DNA from 2 places in the Paeniclostridium hominis genome. Region 2 is predicted to be linked to the other one. Evidence: riboswitches for the same ligand, from Rfam matches in the RefSeq annotation. Region 2 holds a riboswitch; the other holds the start of a gene.
The links. A riboswitch is a leader RNA that binds a small molecule or an ion and turns the genes downstream of it on or off. The one in region 2 is predicted to bind cyclic di-GMP.
Positions count from the first base shown of each region.

Region 1: linked by a shared signal. The riboswitch ahead of H8891_RS09885 (methyl-accepting chemotaxis protein) and the one ahead of H8891_RS04075 (hypothetical protein) in region 2 are both predicted to bind cyclic di-GMP.

Region 1 is NZ_JACRWD010000003.1:22,447-32,768, reverse strand. It holds gene H8891_RS09895 (OPT family oligopeptide transporter) at 1-740, opposite strand, end outside; gene H8891_RS09890 (protein adenylyltransferase SelO) at 1,068-2,540, shown strand; cyclic di-GMP riboswitch class I at 2,857-2,935, shown strand; gene H8891_RS09885 (methyl-accepting chemotaxis protein) at 3,173-5,239, shown strand; gene H8891_RS09880 (patatin-like phospholipase family protein) at 5,348-6,205, opposite strand; gene H8891_RS09875 (hypothetical protein) at 6,417-7,601, shown strand; gene H8891_RS09870 (chemotaxis protein) at 7,795-8,721, shown strand; gene H8891_RS09865 (MDR family MFS transporter) at 8,835-10,256, opposite strand; gene H8891_RS09860 (TetR/AcrR family transcriptional regulator) at 10,246-10,322, opposite strand, start outside.
Region 2 is NZ_JACRWD010000001.1:851,717-862,038, forward strand. It holds gene H8891_RS04055 (GNAT family N-acetyltransferase) at 1-465, opposite strand, end outside; gene H8891_RS04060 (VanZ family protein) at 602-1,147, shown strand; gene H8891_RS04065 (GNAT family N-acetyltransferase) at 1,296-1,808, shown strand; gene H8891_RS04070 (hypothetical protein) at 1,983-2,558, opposite strand; cyclic di-GMP riboswitch class I at 2,708-2,794, shown strand; gene H8891_RS04075 (hypothetical protein) at 3,022-3,258, shown strand; gene H8891_RS04080 (hypothetical protein) at 3,509-3,820, shown strand; gene H8891_RS04085 (GNAT family N-acetyltransferase) at 4,235-4,738, shown strand; gene H8891_RS04090 (hypothetical protein) at 4,952-5,257, opposite strand; gene H8891_RS04095 (zinc ribbon domain-containing protein) at 5,569-5,922, shown strand; gene H8891_RS04100 (ATP-binding protein) at 6,183-8,603, shown strand; gene H8891_RS04105 (DUF4003 family protein) at 8,826-9,827, shown strand; gene H8891_RS04110 (helix-turn-helix domain-containing protein) at 9,852-10,322, opposite strand, start outside.

The DNA.
Region 1 (10,322 bases), on a different contig from region 2:
CCAAATACTGATAATACAGAACCAGCAAACATTGTTAAAGCAATTTCAATACCAACAATGAATCCAATTCCTAATAAAAGAGGATTAACCTCCATATCAAATTTCCATTTGTAACTTTTACTACCTATAAAGCTAATTACATTATTTGTTAAATTTAAAAATGAACTAGTTAAAACAGTTATGATTCCACCAATACCAAAGCCAATACCCATATACTTTATAGAATCTCCACCACTATCTGAAGCAACTAATGTTTCAGATATAGCCATTGATTCAGGATAAACAAGTTTACCATGTTCTTCAATGATTAAATAGTTGTGAACAAGTGATGCTACACCAATACCAAATAAAACACCACCAACACCAACTGCAACTCCTTCAATGAATGAAATTTGACTACCAATTAAAATAACAGAAGGTAATACAAATATAAGTCCACTAGCAACTGATTCTCCACCACTTGACATACCTTGAATTAAGTTCTTACCAAGTATACCTTTATGCTTTGCAAACATACTTACAAAAGCTGAACCTATTATTGCACCAGGAATACCGGCAGCAACTGTAAGTCCTGCTTTCATACCTGAATATGCAGTAGAAGCTGCAAATACTGATGCCAATACAAGACCTATAATAAGTACTGCTATATTGCCACCTGTTTTTGATTTATCGGTTATATAAGGAACATAATCTTTGCCAGATACTCCCCCATATGCACCTTTAGGCAATTTTTTATTCATCTAGATATCCCCCTTTTTTATTTAGATATTTATATTGTAGCACCGAAGTAGGATGTCCTATTTTAAAATTTAAATAGCAATAAAGATAAAAAATGATTATAAAAAACAAGAAAATAACAGGCTTTACAGCAATGTAAAAATTAAAAGAAAAAATTAAAATTTAATAAGTAGAATAAGGTCAATATTTTATATAAAAAAATTGGCACATTAATTAAATATAAATAAGTTTTTTAATAAAAATAAACTTATTTTATATTGTTAACAAGGGTATATTAAATAAGAGTAGAAACATCACACTTAAAATTATGGAATATATAAGGAGAAAAAATGACTAATAAAAAAGAAATTATAAAGATGGGATGGAACTTAGACAATAGCTATATTACCTTGCCCAAAGCATTTTATAGCAAAATTAATTTAAATAAAGTTAGCTCACCGAAATTAGTTATTTTAAATGAAAGCTTAGCTAAATCTCTTGGATTAAATAGTGATGCTTTAAAAAGTCATGATGGAGTGTCAATACTTGCAGGTAATGAAACTATAGAAGAAGGAGCATTTATTGCTCAAGCTTATGCTGGTCATCAGTTTGGACACTTTACAATGCTAGGGGATGGAAGAGCATTATTAATAGGTGAGCAAATAACACCGTCAAAAGATAGATATGATATTCAGCTTAAAGGTTCTGGTAAAACTCCATACTCTCGTGGAGGAGATGGAAGAGCAGTGCTTGGACCTATGCTTCGTGAATATATAATAAGTGAAGCTATGCATGGTCTTGGTATACCAACTACTCGTAGTTTGGCAGTAGTTAAAACTGGGGAATCTGTAATTCGTGAAAGTATAAAAGAAGGGGCAATTTTAACTCGTGTAGCTTCTAGCCATATTAGATTTGCTACATTTGAATATGCAGCAAGATTTTTAGGAGTAGATGAAGTAAAAAAATTAGCTGATTATACAATAAAAAGACATTATCCACATATAAAAGACGATGATAATAAATATCTAAATTTACTTAAAGAAGTAATAAAAGCTCATGCTATTCTTGTTGCTAAATGGCAAACTGTTGGATTTATTCATGGTGTTATGAATACTGACAATATGACTATTAGTGGAGAAACTATTGATTATGGTCCGTGTGCTTTTATGGATAATTACAACCCAAATACCGTATTTAGTTCAATTGACACTACAGGTCGATATGCTTATAAAAATCAACCTATTATGGCTGAGTGGAATTTATGTAGATTTGCTGAAACATTATTGCCTTTATTACATGAAAATCAAGAAGATGCTATAAAAATAGCACAAGATGCTATTTCTAATTTTTCTGAGTTATATTATTTAAATTGGTTATCTAATATGAGAAAAAAACTTGGATTATTTAATGAAGAAGAACAAGATAAAGCTATAATTGAAGATTTACTTAGTATAATGGAAAAACATAGTGAAGATTTCACTAATACTTTTATTAATTTAACATTTGATAAAAATAAAGATAAAGGTATGTTTAGTAGTAAAGAATTTGATAGTTGGTATAAGCTATGGCAAGAAAGACTTAAAAGACAACCTCAATCAAAGGAACAAGTGCACCAATTGATGAAAAATTCTAATCCAGCAGTAATTCCAAGAAATCATAGAGTAGAAGAAGCAATAGAAGCTGGGGATAAAGGTGATTTTAGTGTAATTATAAAACTTCTTGATGTAATTTCAAGACCATATGATCACTCGAAAGATCAAGAAGAGTATTCACAGTTACCAAAACCGTCAAGTTGTCCTTATAGAACTTTCTGTGGGACATAAGATTTTGTGTAAATTAAGGTGTTCTCGATAAAAATTATAAGTGTAAAACTTATGTTAATAATTATTTAGATATATACTAAATTTAATCGTAGAGATTATTTTTATGAATTGTTTCAATTATTGATACCTAAGAAAAGGTATTGATTGTAAAATCAATACCTTTTTATATTAAACAATATTACAGATTTACTTTTTTATGATAATTTAAAAATGCTTTACTATTAAATTTTTCAAGTAACAGGCAAAGGTTTTAAATTATTTACAAAAAATAACATTTATGCTAATATGAATGTGTATTTAAATCTAAAATAAAATTTAATTTAATTAGCAAACCCGGAGTGATTCGGCGACGCAAAGCTATAGGGGCTTTTTTCAAAAGTCAGCCAGTTGCATAAATTGTCTTTTAAAAGAAGAGTGTTGACGGGTCTATGTTGATGCTCTTTTATTTTTGTGTTATGTAAGTGGATTTTAAAAATTATAAGGCTTTAATTAAGGAGGTTTATTATGGATAATCACAAAACATAAGTAGCTTTACATTTAGGCTAGAAATAAATAAGCCTTGAAGTGTTAATTTTGCTGAATATTATGATAAAAAATTAACGTATAAAGATATAATAACGGGAGATAAAAAAATGAAATTTAAATTAAGACAAAAAAGTAAAGACAAAACTAAAAGTATAAAAACTCAACTTACTTTAATAATTGTATGTTTTTCAGTTATTTGTTGTTTATGTTTAGGGGCAATTACAAGTTATTTAAACTATAAAACATCTAATACTATTTTATCAAATACAGTAGTAGAAACAACTAAACAAGCAGCAGCAACCGCTTCGCAAAAAATTACAAACCTAAAAAATGCAGCAATTCAAACAGGTATTATAAAGGAAATTTCAGATCCTAAGGTAAGTGTAGAGGAAAAGAAAAGCATAATAACTAGACAAGAAAAGCTATATGGATTATCATTAGGTCAAATTATAGATGCAAATGGTAAAGATTTATTTAGTGGAAATGATTATTCTAGTAGAGATTATTTTAAAATTTCTATGCAAGGAAAGGCATATATGGGTAGCCCTGTTGTTAGTAAAGTAACAGGAAATCTTACACTTGTAGTTTCAGCACCTATTTGGGAAAATGGAGTACAAGGCAGTAAGATAGTAGGGGTTGTAACTTTTGATGCAGATAAAGATTTCTTAACTGAAATTATTAAGAATATAAAAATAAGTGAAAATAGTTATGCTTACCTTATAGATAATGAAGGAACAACAATTGCTGATATGGATACTAGTCTTATTGGTAAGGAAAATACTATAAAAGAATCAGCAACAAATCCAGATTTAAAAGACGTTGCACAAGCAGATGAAAAGCTTATTTCAGGAAAAACAGGATATGCTAATGTAGATTTAGAAGGACAAGGTTGGATTTTAGGATATGCTCCAGTAAAAAATAGCCATAATTGGGGTGTAGGTGTAATGGTAAATAAAGATGATTTCCTTGGACAAATGTATACTTCAATTACAATAACAGCTGTAATATCTATAATATTTACTGTTGTAGCATTTATTGGAGCAATAAAGTTTGCTAGTAAAATAGGAAATCCATTAAAGGAATGTAGTGAACGATTAAAGAAACTAGCTGAGGGCGATTTAAACTCAGAACTACCAGTTATAGATGAAGAAAATGAGATAGGTCTAGTAGCAGATGCAACAAATAAAATAGTTAATGATTTTAGGGAAATGATAAATACATTAACAAATATATTAACTGAAATTAGCAATGGTAATTTAGATATTGATGTAGATGATGATAAATTAAGTGATTTATTTGTAAATGATTTTGAGCCAATGTTAATAGCTGTAAATAAAATTGTAAATGATTTAAATAGTACTTTAGAACAAATAAATACTTCTGGAGAACAAGTTGCAATCGGTTCAAATCAGTTAGCAGAAGGTGCTCAAGTACTTTCTCAAGGTGCTACAGAACAAGCAAGTTCAATTCAAGAACTTTCAGCAACTATAAATGAAATTTCAGTGCAAATAAAAGAAACTGCACAAAATGCTGAAAGAGCAAAAGAAATATCTGTAAGTTCAAGTATTGCAACGGATAAAGGAAAAGAGCAAATGCAAGAAATGATTGCTGCAATGGATGAAATTAGCAATACATCAAATGAAATTGGAAATATAATAAAAAATATTGATGATATAGCATTCCAAACAAATATTTTAGCACTTAATGCGGCTGTAGAAGCAGCACGTGCAGGAGAAGCTGGTAAAGGATTTGCTGTTGTTGCTGATGAAGTTAGAAATCTTGCTGCAAAATCTGCACAAAGTGCAAAAGATACAGCTGAGTTAATTGAAAAATCACTTAAAGCAATAGAAAATGGAACTATAATTGTTTCAGAAACAGCAAAATCTCTTGAAGAAGTTGTTGATGGTGCTAAAAAGTCAGCAGAAGTTATACAAGAAATTGCAGATGCAAGTAATGAACAAGCACAAAATATCAATCAAATAAATATTGGAGTTGAACAAATATCTGTAGTTGTACAAACTAATTCAGCAACTGCTGAAGAAAGTGCTGCTGCAAGTGAAGAGTTATCAAGTCAGGCACAAATGTTAAAAGAACTTCTTGAGAAATTTAATTTAAAAGATGAACGAGCTAAATACTTTGATGGCAAGATGATATTTGACAATGAAGAATTTTAGATAAGAATCTTTAATTAATTTAATATAAAAAAATATATTGCTAGATAAAAATCTTATAAGAAATACATATAAACATTGTATTCACTATAAGATCTTTATCTGGCTTTTTTAGTTTTCAGCTTTATTTATAAAATCTAAAATCTTATCAGATAGTTCTTTTGCATCATTATAACCATCTTTATATAATGCAGTAAGCTTATCAATATTTTTTTCTATTTGACTAACTTTAACAGGTTTTTTCGGTCTAATTACAAGAACGTCGCCACTTTGAGATAATTTATTTACTAAATCAAGACTTTTATTATAGTTAATATGTCTAGACTCAATAGCTTTAACAAGTTTAGGATACTTTTTATACTTTCTTTTTACAATAGAAATAAATTTTTGTTTTCCTTTTCTATAAGTTATATCTCTTGTTAAAACAACTATATTTTTTTTATAACCTTGATTTAAAGCATATTCTATAGGAATTGAATCAGTAACTCCACCATCAACTAATTTATAATTATCAATTTCAACTATATTTGCAAACACAGGTATAGAACAAGATGCTTGCATATAAATAATTTCTTTATTTAAATCTGTAAGTTCAAAATATTCAGGTTTGCCTGTTTCACAATTTGTAGCAACTACTACAAATTTAGTTTTAGATTTACTAAAAGCATCATAATCATAAATATTTAATTCATTAGGAATTGTATTAAATATAAAATCCATACCAAATATTGAGCCTGTTTTAATTAAATTACCAAAGCTTAAATATTTTTTATCATTTATATAGTCGATAGTAGCATTGAATGCTCTTTTATATTGTTTCGATATATAAGAAGAAGCATGACAGCTTCCAGCTGACACTCCAATTGTTATATCTACTTCTATATTTTTTTCTATAAGAAAATCTAACACTCCAGCAGTATATATTCCCCTCATACCGCCACCTTCTAATATTAATCCTATCTTACTCATAATTATCCTCTCTTCACTTTAAGTATGCATATAATTTAAAATTAATAGTTATGGTTTTATAACTATTATAGTCCAAGGCATTTATATTGTCTAGTTTTAAGGATTAGGCTAAAAGCTTAAAAGATAACCGATTAAACCGTATAATTACTATAAGGATAATATATATTAGCGGGAATAATGATATACACTTCACTTGAGGAGCAAATAAAAAATGATTAATAATATAAATAAAAATTCATATAATATGAATCCATACATAAAACTACCCACAAAACCTAATAATGAAGAAATACCTACACAAAGTAAGGTTGAAGACATAGATGTTAAAGATTTTTTTCTAAAAATTAAAGAAGAGTTAAAAAATGTAGAATTAATAGCTATAAAAATGATTAAAGGAGAACCTCTAACTCCAAAAGAACAACGTCTTATAACTGAAAAATATCCAGATATAAAAAAATTAGTACAACAATCAAAAAAAGAAATTAAAGATTTAAAAGAAGAAATAAAAAACTGCAAAACAGAAGAAGAAAGGCAACAAGTAATATCAAAAGCAATTAACAATATAAAAGCAATGGACAAGAAAGGATTATTATCAGAAGTACAAGTAAAAATAAAAATGGCAGCAGTAAAAGAAGTTGAAAAGTTCTCTCAAAAAATTAATTTAGAAAGCAAAAAATCAGAAATAATAGCTACAAAAATAATCAAAGGAGAAAAATTAACTCCTAATGAACAAAAATTTATAACTGAAAAATATCCTGAGGTAAAACAATTTGCACAGCAGTCTAAAAAAGAAGTTAAAGTCTTAAAAGAACAAATAAAAAATTGTAAAACAGAAGAAGAAAGACAACAGGTAATATCAAAAGCGATTGACAATATAAAAGTAATGGATAAAAAAGGATTATTATCAAAAGTACAAGTAAAAATAAAAATGGCAGTAGTAGAAGAAGTTGAAAAGTTCTCTCAAAAAATTAATTTAGAAAGTAAAAAAGCAGAGAGAATAGCTACAAAAATGGTAAAAGGAGAAAAACTAACAGCTAGTGAACAAAAATTTATAATTGAGAAGTACCCTGAAATAAAACAACTAGCAGAGCAATCATTGAAAGAAAGTAAATATTTAAAAGAACAAATAAAAAATTGCAAAACAGATGAAGAAAAACAACAAGTAACATCTAAAGCAATTGACAATCTGGAGGAAATGTTTAAAAAAGGTATAATATCGCCAATACAATTGAAATTTAAAATGTTAGCAATAGAATCCGTAAAAAATGAGAAAGAAAATAACAAGTTATTTAATATAAACCCATATGTATATTTAAATCCAGGAGCATTAGTGGATAACTTAACTGGAATATTAATGGTTATAGTAATAATAATTATTATTTTATATATAATTTAAATAATATAAAATGATTTAATTATTTATGAAATTAACATATATTATACTTATTATGATTGGAAAATATTAGCGAATAAACAAATGTATACAAAGATAACTAATTACAAAGAAACCTCTAGAATTACAAATAAAATCCGTATATAAGCATGAGTAATACTATTTTGAGAATTATTTTTTATATAGGAGGTTGAGTATGGGATTTTCAGAAAATACAAGTCAAACAAAAATACTTTTGGAATCCGGAACTAATGAACTTGAAATTATGGAATTTACAATTTCAGGTGAATCATTTGGTATAAATGTAGCAAAAGTTCGTGAAATTATGATGGCACAAGAGATTAAAAAAATGCCAAATGCACATGATGATGTAGAAGGAGTATTTAAATCAAGAGATGAAATTATCACTGTAATAGATTTAGGAAAATATTTAAATATTCCTAAAGGTAATGATTCAAGTAAGGATATATTTATCGTTACTCACTTTAATAAGTTAAACATTGCATTTCATGTTGATGCAGTAGTTGGTATTCACAGAGTTTCATGGGAGGCCATAAATAAACCAGATAGAGTTATTTATGGAGGAGATGAAGGTGTTGCAACAGGTATTGCGAAATATAAAGATAAGCTTATAACTATTTTAGATTTTGAAAAAATTGTTGCAGAAATCAGTCCTGAATCTAGTATTCAATTTGAATCTATACAAAAATTAGGTGAGCGTAAAAATAGTGATAAAACTATTTTAATAGTAGAAGACTCAATGTTACTTTCAAAATTAATCACTGAGTGTCTACATAAAGCAGGATATGTAAATACTGTTAAAGCAGATAATGGACAAGAGGCATGGGATTATTTATTAGAAGCTAAAACTTCAGGTGATCCAATTGAAGCACATGTTTCTTGTATAGTATCAGATATTGAAATGCCGTTAATGGATGGTCATAGATTAACAAAACTTGTTAAAGAAGATAGTGTTCTTAAGCAAATACCAGTAATTTTATTCTCTTCTTTAATAAGTGAAGAAATACATGTTAAAGGTAAAGCACTTGGTGCAGATGAACAAATAACTAAACCAGAGATAGCTAATCTTGTTAGTATTATTGATAGGTTAACGGAAAAATAAAGTTTTAAAAATGAAGTTTATGAAATTAAATTTTTATTAAAAGATTAAATTAATAAATAAAAAAGGATATATATCCACAGTTACATAATGTGAGTATATATCCTTTTTTTATTTTATTCTAATATTAAATTTTCATTATCTACTTTTTTAGATTTTATTTTTTTATCTTTTACATATATTAATGATATTACTAATCCAACTAATACTAATATAGTTGCAGATCTAAAAGCTGCATCCATACCGGCTATGTCCGAAATTACTTTAGAATTACTTAGACTATGCTTTGTAACACTTGTCATTATAGAAATAAATACCGATGAACCTATTGCTCCCGCAACTTGTCTAAGTGTTGAACCAATAGCACTACCATCTGCTATTTCTGATGACTTAAGTGAATTAAGCCCCCAAGTTGTAATTGGCATTAGTAAAAGTGTTATTCCTAGCATTCTAAATGAATACATAATAGTTAACATTAAAATTGATGTTGTTTCACTTAAATTTGAAAATGAAAATGTTCCTATTGCTAAGCATACAAATCCTGATATAGCTAAGATTCTTACCCCATGTTTATCAAGTATACGTCCTGATATTGGACTTAATAAAGACATAAGTATTGAACCTGGAAGCATAACTAATCCTGGAATCATAGCTGACATCTTTCTTGTTGATTGTATATATAAGGATAAAATCATAGTTGCAGATGTAAATGATGCATATAAAATCATTAGTATTATAACTGATATTACAAGTTGCTTACTTTTAAGTACTCTAAGGTTTAAAAGAGGTGAGTTTACTTTAAATTGTCTTATTATAAATAATATAAGTGATATAATTCCAACTGTTATTGGTATATATGTTAAAGGATTTGATATGCTATAAGCTCCAATATTTGAAACTCCGATTAATAATCCTCCAAATCCGAACGTTGATAATATTAATGATATGAATTCAAGTTTAGACTTTTTAGTTTCTGTAACATTTTTTAAGGTAAAGTGTGCAAATATAATATCTAATATTGCAATAAATCCTAATATATAAAATAATATTCTCCAGCCAAAGTTATCAATTACATATCCAGATGCTGTTGGTCCAATCGCTGGAGCAACTCCAACTACAAAACCATATATACCCATAGCAGTACCTCTTTCTTCTTTAGGATATAGGCTTATCATTGAAACTTGAACCAACTGCATAATTATTCCTGCACCCATAGCTTGAGAAATTCTAGATACAATTAATAATGAAAAGTTTTTAGTAAATATAGATATTGCACATCCTATAAAAAATAGTGACATAGCGCTTATATATAATTTTCTAGTGGGAAAATTACTTATTAAATATGCTGTTGCAGGAATCATTACACCTAAAACTAGCATATAAACTGATGTTAACCACTGAGCTGTATCTGCAGTTACAGAAAAGTCATGCATAATACTTGGTAGTGCTGAAGTTAGTACAGTTTGAGCAAGCCCCGTTAAAAAGGAACCTAGCATTAGTACCAAAACTATTAAATTTCTTGCTTTTTTATTCTCCACTTCTTATGTCATCTCCTAATTTTGATGTTAATCTGTTTAATTTTTTTGTATATTCTTTTATAGATT
Region 2 (10,322 bases):
TTTAAAACCTAATTTTTTGGCTAATTTTAATGAGGCTATATTTTCAGTATAAATAGATGCTTCAATTTCTTTTAATGATGAATTTAAGTGTAAGTAATCAATTGTTGACTTTAAAACATCACTCATTATACCTTTTCCCCAATAATTCTTTTTCAAATTATAACCTATTTGAACTTTATTCTTATCAAATTCAAAATGATGAAGTGCTATAGTTCCAATAAACTCATTTGTGTACTTATCTATAATAGCCAATCTTATAAACCATTTATTCAAAATAGCTCTATGTATTATTTTAATATTATTTTTAGCATCATCTAACGATTTTAATAAATTATTCATATCATATTTCATAACCTCTGGATCTCCATAAATACTATAAATATCTTTATAATCATTTTCATTAATACTCCTAATTATATAGTTACCTATATCGATTTGCTTAAAATTATTAAATAAATTATCCATTTCAATTTGCCTCCTGTATAATCTAATGTTTTAATAATTTAATTATATCAGAATATGAAACTAATCAAATGTACACTAAAATATATATTTTTATTAGACTTACAATTTTATTAAGATTATAATAAATTGAAGAACAATGTTTTGTAAGGAGGAGATTAAAATAGAACAAGTAAAAAATAATAAACAAAGGAAACTTACGATTGGATTATTTATTGTGTACTTTCTAGTACTAACATGGATTATATTATTTAAAATGAATTTTTCATTTGAAGATTTAGTAAGTCCAAGAAGTATTAATTTGATACCGTTTGGTGATTCTACGATTGTCAATGATAGAATTGATATTAAAGAAATAATTTATAATATGATTGTATTTATTCCTTTTGGAATTTATGTATGTATGATAACTGATAAGTGGAGTGTTTTGAAAAAAATTCTATCTATAGCTGGGGTTAGTTTGTCATATGAAGTATTACAATTTATATTTGCAATAGGAGCATTTGATATAACAGATTTAATAGGCAATACATTTGGCGGAGTCGTTGGTATTGCAATTTATTATTTTATTAGCAAATTATTTAAATCAAATCAAAAAATGAATAAAGTACTTAATATAATTGCATTAATTTTAACTATATTAATAGTTTTGTTTTTAACAATTCTAATTGTAGTAAACTTATAATTTTAATTAGAGTAAATAACTAATCCCTAAAATATATTTATACTCTAAAGGTTTTAACTTTATTTTAAAATATCTGTTAAAAAAGCTCTTAGAATTCATTTGTTTGGATTTTAAGGGCATTAATTATATGGGAGAGAGGGGAATTTAAATGATAATAAATTTAGATAATAAATATATTATTAAACAAATATCTTTAGAACAAAGTGCCCAAATAGAAAAGTTATATAATTTATGTTCAGATTATCATATAATTTGTAGCGGTAGAGAAGCTAATGAACAAGATATAAAAGATCTATTTACTTATACAGATAAGAAAACAATTGAAGATTCTTTAACTTTAGGAATTTATGAATCAAGTGAACTTATCGGATTAATTGATATATTTAAAAACTATCCTAAGATTAATACATGGTCAATTGGTTTATTATTACTAGCACCGAATAAAAGGGGAAACAAGTTAGGTAGTCTAGTTCATAATGATTTAAAAAAATATGCTTTAAGTATAGGGGTAGATTATTTTAGTATTGGTGTTCTTGAAGAAAATATTTTAGCTCATAAATTCTGGAAATCACTAGGATATAACAAAGTGAAAGAGTCAAATATTAAATTTGGAGAAAAAGAGCATATAGTATATGTTTATGAACTAAAATTAAGTGACTAGATTTCTGATTGCAATCTGTAATTTTGGTAGATTGCTATATAAACTTCAACTTTACCCTTTGCCGTTTTGCATTACAAGTTTAGTTTGTTATGTAAGTGTCTTTGAAGCCCTTTGATAGGGCTTCAATTTTTAGTTTTAGGTGGTGTTTTTTGTACAGTTTAGATAGTAAATATATTATTTTAAAAAATTAACTAAAAAATCAGTTTTAATCCAATACAAAATTCCAGTAAAAATTAAATAAAACATACCTTCTATGGGAAAATATCTTAGTTTTAATTCTTTAATTCCAGATTTAATTTTCTTTACTAAATCATTGTAAAAATCAATATCCTTTATATCTTTAAAATCTAAACTTATACTCATTAAACTATCAATAAATATAGTTTTATAAAACTCTGGTAAATATATTTCATCTTCTCTTACTTCATATTTTATATTTTTTATCTTTAAATATTCCTCAATAATATTTATTACATCCGTTTTTTTAACATTATGTATTGAGTATATGTGTTTATTTTTTCTATATCCCCAAATAAATATTAATAAAAATACTATACTAAATATTATTATGCTACTAATACCTGTGTATCCTAGTTTATATCCTTCTATTAAATCTGAAAATGGACTATATGTTATAAATATAAACATTATTACTTGAGCATATCTAGGGTTAAACATTATTTTTACTCCACTTAATAAAATTACACTACATATAAGTAATGTTATTATCATTAAATTAAATTGTAACATTTTTTTCCTCCTTTATAATATTCTGTCTTTTATATAACTAGTCCATAAAGTAAAATTTAAAATGATGTTGTTATTTTTAGAATAACATAAAAATTCTGTAAATTAAAGGCTTTTTATGTAAATGTTTTCCTAATATAATTTAATTAACAATTTGAAAAATCCAAACTTTAATAAATTAAAGGACGGCAAACTATAGGGGCTAAGTATGAGACTATAATTACTAGTCAGTTACCAAAGGGGGACTATTTTATGGATTTAAAGAAAAACGTAAGTAGAAGTATAGCTATAGCATTAGTTGGAGTATCTGTTATAAAGCCTACTATAAATACAGTGAATCCTGTGAATAATATGGAAACATTATAAGTAGGAAGTAGATGAGAATATGTTCACATATAAAACTTATGGAATATTTCTTATTACATTTGGTATTTTTCATATAATTAAATATTTATTATTAAATAATATGAAACCGAATTACATTTCTAAAATGTTTAATATAACTTCAATGGAAGACTATATAAAAACCCAAAACAACATAGTTTGTATGATTAGTATATTATTAATATTTTCAGGAGTATTTTTTATTATAAAAGATAAGTTAACACCATTAGAAACTTTAATTCCATATATTGTTTTTATAATCCCATATATATACATATGGATAAAGAAGTACTATATAAAAATAAAGAATAAGGCTTAAATTAAGCCTTATTTTTTATTTTTACCAAATTAATCATAGTATTTAACATTTTATATTTTACTCCAAAATAAACACATCTTAATCCATTTTCAACTTTTTTTGTATTTAATTTTGTATAATTACTAACTAATCTTAAAAATCAAATGACAAGTGGTTAGATATGCAGATAGACATTATTACTTAACCAATGGTAGTACTACTAAAATATTTATATAGATTATAAACTAACTTGAATGGAGTGAATTTACAAATGAGTAAGTATAAGGACTGGAAGATGATAGATTGGATTATAGTAGGATTTGTAGGTATATCTTTTGTAGAAATACCCGATTGGATTCTTGAACACAATTTATATAAGCTTTCTACAACGGTAACAGTTTATGATTACCCATATAATATCCCTATAATTGTAGCAGGTGTATTTTTAATATATTGCTTTTTATCAGGCGTATATTGGATAAAAAATAAAAAAATAAATATGGTAGTTCATTATTGTTTATTAGCAACCATGTATATAACACTTGCTATGCTATATGTTATTGCATATAACTCGGGTATATAAAATAAGTATTATACGTAAACTTGGTAAATAAAATATCTAAATTTAGAAAATATCAAATATGATAACATGGTGTTAAAAATTACTCATGATTGTTTTAGTTAGAGGGTGATTACTTGAAGAAAATAACTAGATCATTTAAACGATTATTTTTATTATCAAATGTTGTAATTATAATATTTTTAATTTGTATTGTTTTTTTACTTATTAAAAAAGATTATTTTCATATGACGCTATCACTTGGAAGTTTTGTAGTAATTTTATACTCGAAATTTCAATGGTATAAAGCATATAAAGAGTTTATTGAGAAATTTAACTAACTCATAAACCAAAAATTTAAGGATTGTTAAATTAAAATTAAAATTTATTAGATTTTTTATAGTTTATAGATTACTATTTCATATAAGGGGGGAATTTATGAAAAAAGTTATTAAAGAATCTGATTTAATTAAGTTGAGATTAACACAATATGACGATTTAGAGTTTGTAATTGGTGCAGAAAATGAATCTGAAAATGCTCAGTATATAGGGAATTGGTCTAAAACTCAACATTTAGAATCACTTTCGAATTCTGATATATTACATCTGATAATTGAAGATAGTAAAAAAGGAAAACCTATAGGTTACATAATCATGGCTGGCTTAGACAATCCTAACCATAACATTGAATTTAAAAGATTTGTCATTTGTGATAAGGGCAAAGGTTTTGGAAAAGAGACGTTAAGATTAATTAAAGAATATTCATTTAATGAATTAAGAGCACATAGATTATGGTTAGATGTAAGATATAAAAACAAAAGAGCTCAAAATGTTTATAAATCTCAAGGTTTCAAAGAAGAAGGAATTCTTAGGGAGTGTATTCTTTATAAGGGAAATTATGAATCATTGATAGTAATGTCAATATTAGAAAATGAACAATAAATTTTATTTTAAAATATCTGTTAAAAAGCTCTTAGAATTCATTTATTTGGATTTTAAGGGCATTAATTATATGGGAGAGAAGCTAATGAACAAGATATAGTGGGAGTTTTATGTTTATAGCATCTTCTTTCACTGTAAAGCCTAAAGTGCAGGCTTTAACGTTTTGTCAGATCGCTATAAACATAAAACTTGTTCTTCGTTGTTTTTTCATTTTTATTTGTTTTTAGATAAGCCATATTTTTTATTAATACGACCTAGGGTAAATGTGTAATAAGATAAAATTAATATAAAACATCCACTAGCAATAGTTATAGGGAATGATTTGAAAAACATTAAAAAGCTTAATGAAATAGATAAAACACTTGTTATTAAAAATAAAGAAACCATAGATTTTGTATATTTTTTTAAGTTTATAAATTTTTTATCAGATTTATTTTTATAAAAGTATCTTAGTTGTGATATAGCTAAGATTATACAAAATAGTCCATAAGCAAAAAACAGAAAAGCAACAAATCTCATAAAATCCTCCCTTAGATAAAATGTATTAATATTTAAATATTAAAAATGATTTTAACATTTAAAGAAGAATAAAGTTAAAATTTGGATTAAGATTGAGATATTATGGAGTGAAATATGAATTTTAATTATTAATTATATTTAAAGTATATATATGTTGGGTTATAATAAAGTAATAAATATAATTTTTGGCAAGTTAACAATAGGCTTGATTATAAATTTAGATATTATTATTAGTTAATAAAAAAGTAATCTCCTTCTAATCATTAGTAAGGAGATTTTTTTAAAGAGGAGGATAAATTATGTTTTTCATAATGGGAGTTAGTCAAAGTCAAAAGAAACTAGACTACAAACAACTTAACATATGCAAATGCTGCGGCAAATATTCAAACATTGAAGTATACATGACTTACTGGTACTTCATGTTCTTCTTTATTCCTATTATAAAATGGAACAAAGAATACTACGTCAAAACTACCTGCTGTAACAAAATAGCTAAGATAGACGAAGAAATTGGCAAAAAAATTGAAAAAGGACAAGCTGTAAACATTGATACAGAAAACCTAGACTTTGGATGTTATGAAAACAGTGTAAAAGTTTGCTCTGTATGTGGATACCAAACTACAGAAGACTTTACTTATTGTCCGAAGTGTTCTAATAAATTATAAAAATAAAAAAGTAAAGGAACAGAATACTATATAATACCATTTACATAATTGGATAAAAAATGGAACGTCATTAATTTGCGTTCCATTTTTATATGCATTGATTACAGCGTCCTAATACCTTCTTTTTAAAAGATGATAACTGTATAAAAAAGGTATCAAAATTTGAAAATATTAAAATTGAGAACAATTAGAATATATAGAATATGCTCGGATATTATGGTAAAATATGTAATAAAGGGGTTGGAGTAAATTATTTATAAGTGGGTAAGAAGGGAATAAAAATGGTATCTATATATAATAAGGTTAGTGACTATATAATAGTGTTAAATTGTATGGGGGAAATAGTTTTTTGTAATGAAAGCTTTTTAAAGCGATTAAATTATAATCATGAAGAAATATTAAACTTAAATATAGGTAAAATAATAAGCGAAAATAATAATATTAATAATGAGTTAAAAAAATTTGGCGAAATAAACAAAACTTTAGAATTTTATTCAAAGTCAAATGAACTAGTCAAAATCAATTCAAATATAATCATAGAAAATTTTAACAACGATAAAAGTATTTTTATTATAGGTAAAGAAGTAGAGTCAAAACAATATACGATGGAAATATTAGAGGATCTTTTAGATAATATTAATGTTTGCGCATTTGTTATAGATGATGATGGAAAGTATTTATACGTAAATAAGCCTTTTGCTGAAATGATAGACAAAAAAAGAGAAGATATTATTGGAAGTTATAGCAGTGATAATTGGGAATATAATACTTATAATGAATTTGAAAAAAATAATAGAGAAGTTTTTGAAAGTAAAAGTCCAAAGATATTTAATGAGAAATTAGTATATGATGATAATATTCATTGGTATGAAAGTTACAAAGCTCCAATATTTGATGAAAATAAAAAACCTAAATATATTGTAGCAAAATCTAAAAATATTGATTTATTAAAAATCACATCAGAAGAGTTATATAAAAACTATAATAGAGTAACAATTGAAAATGACTTTAGTGGCAGTAGTAAGAAGAATGTAGATTTAAATGAAATATTAAAAAATATTGGAGAACATATACTTAAGTATACAAAAGCAGATGGTGTTTCTATGTTACTTTATGATAGTGATAAAGAAGGTTTAATACCTATTATAAAATTAAAAAATTCTAATATACATCTTGAAAATGTAGAATTTATTCCACTAAAAAAATTCGATGTATATTTAGATAAATATAGAAGTTATTTTAATTGTATATTTAAAAAAGATAAAATAGATAATTTATCAAACATAGATTATATATGTATAGATAAATTGGATTATTGTGGTAATTATATAATAGATTTATATGATGAATTTATTGGGATGATATGTTTAAGCTATAGTAAGGGTAATGCTCCTAAATTTAATAGCGACGAGTATATGAAATATATATGTAATAAAATAGCGATGATAATTAAAAATATCAGACTTTCAAATGAGGTATCTATTGAAAATAAAAAGCGTAAATATACAGAAAAAGAGTTAGAAAGGTATTTAAATATTTCAGTTGATTTAGTATCTATAGTAGGAAAGGATAAACATTTTAAAAGACTAAGTCCTAATTGGTGTGATGTTTTAGGATGGACAGAAGAAGAATTATTATCAATGTCAATTGTGGATATTATTCACCCTAAAGATTTAGAAAACTTTAGACAGAAAAATAAATTAGATCCTAGAGAATGTAAAATTACTAGAAATATTATTCGATTCAGGCATAAGAATGGAAAATATATTTATCTTGAATGGAGTAGTGAGTATATAGGGGATGAAGAAATATATGTTACAACGGCAAGAGATATTACAAGAAATATAGAAATAGAAAAAGAAAAAAGAACGTTAGAAGAAGCTGTCAAGGTAGAAGTTGTAAAAAATGAATTCTTTTCAAATATATCTCATGAATTTAGAACGCCAATAAATATTATACTGGGGACTATGCAAGTGATTAATAAAAATATAGAGAAAAATAATATACAAATAAATGATTTAAAGAAACATACTAACTATATAAAACAAAACTCATATAGATTATTAAGGTTAGTAAATAATCTAATAGATATAAGTAAAATGGATATAGGAGTGTATGAGCTTAGATGTTCTAATCAAAATATTATAAATATTATTGAGGATATAACTCTATCTGTAGCAGATTATACAAAAAATAATAAAATTAATCTTATATTTGATACAAACGATGAAGAAGTTATTACATATTGTGATCCAGATAAAATAGAAAGAATAATGTTAAATCTTTTATCTAATGCGATAAAATATACACCAGAGAATGGTTTTATAAAAGTTAAAATTAATTCTACAAAAGATGAAATAATAGTTTCTGTAAAAGACAGTGGAGTAGGGATACCAAAGGATAAACTAGATGTTATATTTGATAGATTTGGGCAAGTAGATGATTCGTTTAATAGAAAATGTGAAGGTAGTGGTATTGGACTATCACTAGTGAAAAACTTAGTAGAAATACATGGAGGAGAAATACATGTAAATAGTGAAGTTAATAAAGGCTCAGAATTTGTATTTAGTATTCCAATTAAGATAAAAAAAGAAGATAATGATAATGTATATGATGTTGATAGAAAATTTAAGCATGTAGAACGATGTGATATAGAATTTTCAGATATATATAGTATATAAAAATTAAAAAAGCATTTATACAATTATGTATAAGTGCTTTTTTTATAAAAGTTAAAAAATTTATGATTTAGTTCGTTCCTTTATTTTGATTTATGTAGAATTTATTTGTTATATTGTTTATAATTGTTAAATAATGAGAAAGAATAATATTTCTAATAAATGATTTGGGGTATTTAAAGAGGTAAAGTAATATAAAATTCAATTATTATAAGGGGTGAACTTATGAAAGAATATATAATAACTAATAAACTAGAACAATTTATAGAAAACTACCAACAAATAAAAGAGGTTAAAGGCGCATGGAGTATGGGGATGATACAATATAGCTGTGCTTTATCTCTAACAATTAAAAATCAACATGCAAATAAAGAAAAGATAGAAGAAAATCTAAAAATAATAAAAGACAACACAGGAATTTTTTCAAACTTTAGGGGTTATAGCATGTACTATACAGCTACATTATTATCAACTAAAACTAATTCAGAAAATGATTTTAGAGAAATCTTAGATATATATAAACAATTAAAAAATAAAAGCTTTTGGAATGATACTTATCTACCATTTGTAGCAATAATATTATATGAAAATAAAAATAAAATAGATATAAATACCTGTATCGATAATATGAAGTATGTATATGAGTTTATGAAAAAGCATCATCCATTTTTAACTTCAAGTGATGATTATTGTAGAATAGCACTTATAGCTATAAACTCAAAAGATATAGACAAAGACTTAAACTACATAGAAAAGTGTTATGAAAATCTTAAATCAAATGGATTTTATCCATCAAATAATCTTCAAGCCTTATCTCATATAATGTGTTTTGATAAATATAGAAATGATGAAAGCATATATAAAATTATAAGACTTAAAGACTTAATGGCTAAAGAAAATTGCAAGATGGATAGCTACGGATATCCTTTAATAGGAGCTATATCATTATTAGATTGCAATGAAGATACATTAGTAAGTCAAATAAAGAAAGTATCAGATAGTTTAAAGGAAGTAAAAGGGTTTGGTAACTGGACATTAGGAAAAAATAATAGAAATATGATAAGCTCGGCTATAGTAGCATCGGCTTATGCAGATTATTTAAAAGAAGAAAGTAACGTAGATACTATAAGTAATAATATATTCTTAGACATAATTATAGCAATAGAAATAGCTTGTATGGTTGCAACTATGGCTGCGGTTTCAGCAACGTCTGCATCAAATAGCTAATCCATGTAAATAAAAAAAACACCCCTAAGAGTGATAGTCTAACACAAGGGGTGTTTTTTCAAATATATATTCATCAACAATTTCATTATTTTCCAAATCAACAAGCATTACAGAAATTAAAATATTTAAATTAACAGGGTTTTTCTTTATAAATTTTTTAAAAGCATCTTCATTATTAGTAGCAATAGTAAATTTAGAAATATTAAACTCATCATAACAAGCTAGATATCCATAAACATCCATTAAATAACGATTAGCCATAGCTCCTATATTTTCATGGATAGGAATAAATCTAATCCTCCAAATATAATTATCCTTAGTAGCTATAATATTACCTAAAAAAGTTTTCTTAGATAATTTCATATTAAATCCTTCTTTAAGAATTCTAGGAGTTATAATACTAATAAATCTATCTTCACATTGTTCTTTATAAATATTGAAATTTGTTTTATCTATAAGATTGGCGTTATAAAAGGAAGGCTCAAGATTTAAATA